DNA from 2 places in the Pseudoxanthomonas sp. UC19_8 genome. Region 2 is predicted to be linked to the other one. Evidence: riboswitches for the same ligand, from Rfam matches in the RefSeq annotation. Region 2 holds a riboswitch; the other holds the start of a gene.
What was found. A riboswitch is a leader RNA that binds a small molecule or an ion and turns the genes downstream of it on or off. The one in region 2 is predicted to bind cobalamin.
Positions count from the first base shown of each region.

Region 1: another riboswitch for cobalamin. It lies ahead of btuB (TonB-dependent vitamin B12 receptor); the one in region 2 lies ahead of metE (5-methyltetrahydropteroyltriglutamate--homocysteine S-methyltransferase).

Region 1 covers NZ_CP170559.1:161,496-163,876, reverse strand. The annotation lists gene ACFJIT_RS00725 (TfoX/Sxy family protein) at 1-314, shown strand, start outside; cobalamin riboswitch at 342-572, shown strand; gene btuB (TonB-dependent vitamin B12 receptor) at 716-2,381, shown strand, end outside.
Region 2 covers NZ_CP170559.1:3,853,393-3,855,773, reverse strand. The annotation lists partial or broken gene metE (5-methyltetrahydropteroyltriglutamate--homocysteine S-methyltransferase) at 1-1,449, opposite strand, end outside; cobalamin riboswitch at 1,681-1,934, opposite strand; gene ACFJIT_RS17030 (histidine kinase famiy protein) at 2,049-2,381, opposite strand, start outside.

The sequences.
Region 1 (2,381 bases), 620 kb from region 2:
GCCTGCGCACCGAAGAGGACCTGCGCGCGGCCGGTCCCGTAGAAGCCTTCATGCGCATCAAGCGCGCCGGCTTCCGCCCCAGCCTCAACCTGCTCTACGCCCTGGAAGGCGCCCTGCTGGGCTGCCACTGGCAGGACGTGCCCGACGCCCGCCGCCAGCAGATGGTGGCCGAGGTCGAGGTTGCCGCCGCCGCACTGCCCGCCCCGCGCGGCCGCCCCGCCGCCGCACCGGTGACCACCACCCGCCACGACGAGGAAGGCGGCGCCGCGCCCACGTTCGATTTCTTCGACAGCCCCGGCCGCGACAGCGACTGAGCGCCGCGCCAGGCGCCGGATCGCGTACAATCCGCGCCGCTTTCAGGTGACCTGCCGCGCATCCATCGCGTCCAGGTTGAAACGGGAAGCCGGTGAGCCCCGCCACGGGACGAATCCGGCGCTGCCCCCGCAACGGTAAGCGAGCCATGCCAACGCATCGGCCACTGCGTGCCCTAGCGCACGCGGGAAGGCGCGACGGCGGAAGGAGTGCCTTCCAGCTCGCAAGCCCGGAGACCGGCCTGAGCAGCACGGGTTCGTACCGAACCCACCACCGGTTGCGATGCGGAGGGCGTCGCGCGTGCCGCGCCCACGCCTTGCCGTGCGCGCTGTCCGCTGTGTTGCCTTCCGTCGCCGCGACTTTCCTGCCTTGCACGTGCGAGGCGCGCGACGGAGTTCCCCACATGAAGACCACCCTGCTCTGCCTGGCCATCGGCCTGAGCCTTTCCGCCACCGCCCTGGCGCGGCCCGCCGACGACGCGACCGATCTGGACCAGATCAGCGTCACCGCCACGCGCACCGAAGTCGCCGTCCAGGACAGTCTCGTCCCCGTGCAGGTCATCTCGCGCGAGGAGATCGAGCGCAGCCAGGCGACCTCGCTGCCCGAGCTGCTGGCCGGCCGCGCCGGCATCAACATCGCCAACCAGGGCGGGCCGGGCAAGCTGACCAGCGTGTTCCTGCGCGGCAGCGAATCGGATCACGTGCTGGTGCTGGTGGACGGCGTGCGCATCGGCTCGGTCACCGCAGGACTGGCCGCGTTCCAGGACCTGCCGGTGTCGCAGATCGAGCGCATCGAGATCGTGCGCGGCCCGCGCTCGAGCCTGTACGGCTCCGAAGCCATCGGCGGCGTCATCCAGATCTTCACCCGCAGCGGCGGCAAGGGCCTGACCACCTACGCCCAGGCCGGCTTCGGCAGCCATGGCCTGCGCGACCACAGCGCCGGCTTCAGCTATCGCGGCGAACGCGGCTGGCTGTCGGCCAACGGCGGCTATCAGGACACCGATGGCATCAACGCCTGCCGCGGCACCGCCGGCGATGCGGCCCATCCCTTCGGCGCCGGCTGCTACGCCGACGAGCCGGACCGCGACGGCTACCGCAACACCTCCTTCGGCCTGCGCGCCGGGATCGACGTCACCGACACGCTGGCGCTGGAGGGCAACTTCCTCAACGCCGACAGCTACAACGAATACGACGGCACCCTGTTCGGCGGCAACGAGGCCAAGAGCCTGCAGCGCGTGGCCGGCGGCAAGCTGCGCTGGAACCCGAGCGAAGCGTTCCAGCTGACCGTGCAGGCCGGCCGCAACGACGATGAGGCCGACAACTACTTCGCCGATGCCGATACCGGCACGCGCAGCTTCGTCAGCACCTTCGACACCCGCCGCGACACCGCCTCGGCGCAGGGCGACTACCGCTTCGCCGAAGGCCAGACCTTCACCCTGGGCGTGGACTGGTTGAACGACCGCGTCACCAGCACCACGCCCTACGACATCGACGCGCGCGACAACACCGGCGTGTTCGCCGAGTACCAAGGCAGCTTCGGCGCGCACGCGCTGCAGGCCTCGGTGCGCAACGACGACAACGAACAGTTCGGCTCGCACACCACCGGCAGCCTGGGCTATGGCTTCGGCTTCGGCAACGGCTTCAAGTTCACCGCCAACGCGGGCACCGGCTTCAAGGCGCCCAACTTCAACGACCTGTATTACCCGGGCTTCAGCAATCCGAACCTCAAGCCGGAGAAGAGCAAGTCGCTCAATCTGGGCCTGGCACAGTACGGTCAGGGCTGGAACTGGACCTTCAACGCCTACGAGACCCGCATCGAGGACCTGATCGGCTACGACACGGCCTTCAACATCGTCAATGTGGACAAGGCCAGGATCCGCGGCGCCGAGCTGACCGGCTTCGTCACCCTGGCCGGGCTGGACATCAACGCCCAGCTCAGCCACGCCGACGCGCGCGACGACGGCGACGGCGCCAACCACGACAAGTGGCTGGCGCGCCGCGCACGCGACACCGCGCGACTGGACCTGGACTATGCGATCGGCGACTTCCGCCTGGGCCTGACCGGCAACG
Region 2 (2,381 bases):
TCCAGGCCGATGCGTTCCTGGAAGCGCACGCAGCGCTCGGTCTCGGCCTCCAGGAAGGTCTCGTAGTCGGCGTCGGACAGCTTGCCCGCCTTGTGCTGGGCGCGCGCCTGGCGCACCTGCTGGGTCTGCGGGAACGAGCCGATGGTGGTGGTCGGATACACGGGCAGCCCGAACGCCTGCTCCTGCAGCACGCGGCGCTGGGCGTAGGACGAGGCGCGCCGGCTGTCGGCCTCGCTCAACGTAGCCAGGCGCCGGGCCACCTCGGGCCGATGCACGCGCGCCGACTGGCGGCGCGATTCCAGGCGGGCGCGCTGCTGCGCCAACGGGCCTTCCGCGCCTTCGCGTCCGTCCAGCGCGTCGGCCAGCACGCGCAGCTCGCCCAGCTTCTGCCGGGCGAAGGACAGCCAGGACTTGAGTTCGGCATCGAGCGCCTTCTCCTGCTCCAGGTCCACCGGCACGTGCAGCAGCGCGCACGACGGCGCCAGCCACAGGTTGTCGGCGCCGACGTGCCCTTGCGCATAGCGCGCCAGCGTCAGCGCGTTGTCCAGGTTGGTGCGCCAGACATTGCGCCCGTTGACCAGGCCGGCCGAGAGCACGCGGCCCTTGGGCCAGGCCTGCAGCACCGCGTCGAGCTGTTCCGGCGCGCGCACCAGATCCACGTGCAACCCCTCGACCTGCAGCCGCGCGACCAGGTCCAAGGTTGTCGCCCAGTGCGCCGAAGTAGGTGGTCAGCAGCAGCCTGGAGCGCGGCGCCTGGGCCAGGAACGCATAGGCGCGGGCGAAGGCCGCCTTCGCCGCCTCGTCCAGGTCCAGCACCAGCGTGGGTTCGTCGATCTGCACCCAGGCCGCGCCGGCGGCATGCAGGCGTTCGAGCAGCTGCGCGTACACCGGCAGCAGGCGCTCGAGCAGCGCCAGCCGGTCGCTGCCATCGGTGGTCTTGGACAGCAGCAGGAAGCTCACCGGCCCCAGCAGCACCGGACGCGTGTCGAAGCCGGCGGCCCTGGCCTCCAGGAACTGCGCCACCGGCTTGTCGCCGCGCAGGGCGAACTCCTGGCCGGCATGCAGCTCGGGGACGATGTAGTGGTAGTTGGTGTCGAACCACTTGGTCATCTCCAGCGCGCGCAGGTCGATGCCGCCGGTCTGCACGCCGCGCGCCATGGCGAAGTAGCCGGCCAGCGGGTCGGCGTCGGCCAGGGCGCGATAACGCTGCGGGAGGGCGTCGAACAGGAACGCCGTGTCCAGCACATGGTCGTAGAGCGAGAAGTCGTTGCTGGGCAGCACGTCGGCGCCGGCCTGCCGCTGCAGCTGCCAGTGCTGTGCGCGCAGGGCCGCAGCGGTAGCCTGCAGCGTGTCGGCGCTGTCCTCGCCCTTCCAGTAGCGCTCCAGGGCGTGCTTGAGTTCACGGCGTGGTCCGATGCGCGGAAAGCCGAGGTTGGTGACGCTGGTCATTGAATGGATCCTCATTGCGTGTGGGCATTGAGGAACGAAGGAACCGCACGCCACGCCTTACAGCCCTGCGGCTGCAACGTGCCATGCCAGCGACCTTCGCCCCCGCGGGCGAACCGGCCCCGTGCGCGGGAACCTCCACACGCGCACGCCTGCGGCACCGGGCCTCGCGCCCGCCGCATCACGCGCCCGTGCCGCTCCCGCGAGCGGTGCCAGGTCGAAGCGGAAGACCGAGCAGGGTCCTCCGGCCGGGGCCGGTCTTCGGGCTCATGGACACGGCGCGGAACGGATCCGCCCCCCCTACTCCCCGCCGCTTCCCGGCCCGATGCCTTGCGGCGCGGACCAGTGCTGTTGGCAGGCTTCGTTTCCAATGACCGCTGCGGGGCAGCTCCGGAATGGACGCGCACGGGGCGCGCCTTCACCGGATTCCCGTTTAATCCATCGCTTCATGTGGATGAAGCGATGGAACCACGACGGACGCACCTTACGCGCCGGCTGCCGGGCGCGTCAAGGCGGCTCACGGATCGGTCGCGACAACGAAAAGGCCCCTTTCGGGGCCTCTTCGTCTCGCAGGTGTTTGACGGCAAGGCTGCCGCTGCAGCTCAGCCCACGCCGGTCGGGCCGTCCAGCACCTGACGGACCAGCTTGAGCAGGTCGCGCTGGGTGTAGGGCTTGTTGATCACGTCGAACTGCGCGCCTTCGGCGTCGCTGCGCGCCAGCGTGTTTTCGGCATAGCCGGTGGTGAGGATGACCTTGGTCGCCGGACTGCGCCGCATGACCTCGTGGGCCAGCACCACGCCATTCATGCCGCCCGGCATGATCAGGTCGGTGAACAGCAGATTGAACGGGTCGCTCGCCTTCAGCAGCTCCAGCGCCTGCGCCGCGTTGCTGGCGACCTCGGTCTGATAGCCGGCCGCTTCCAGGAACATCTGCGC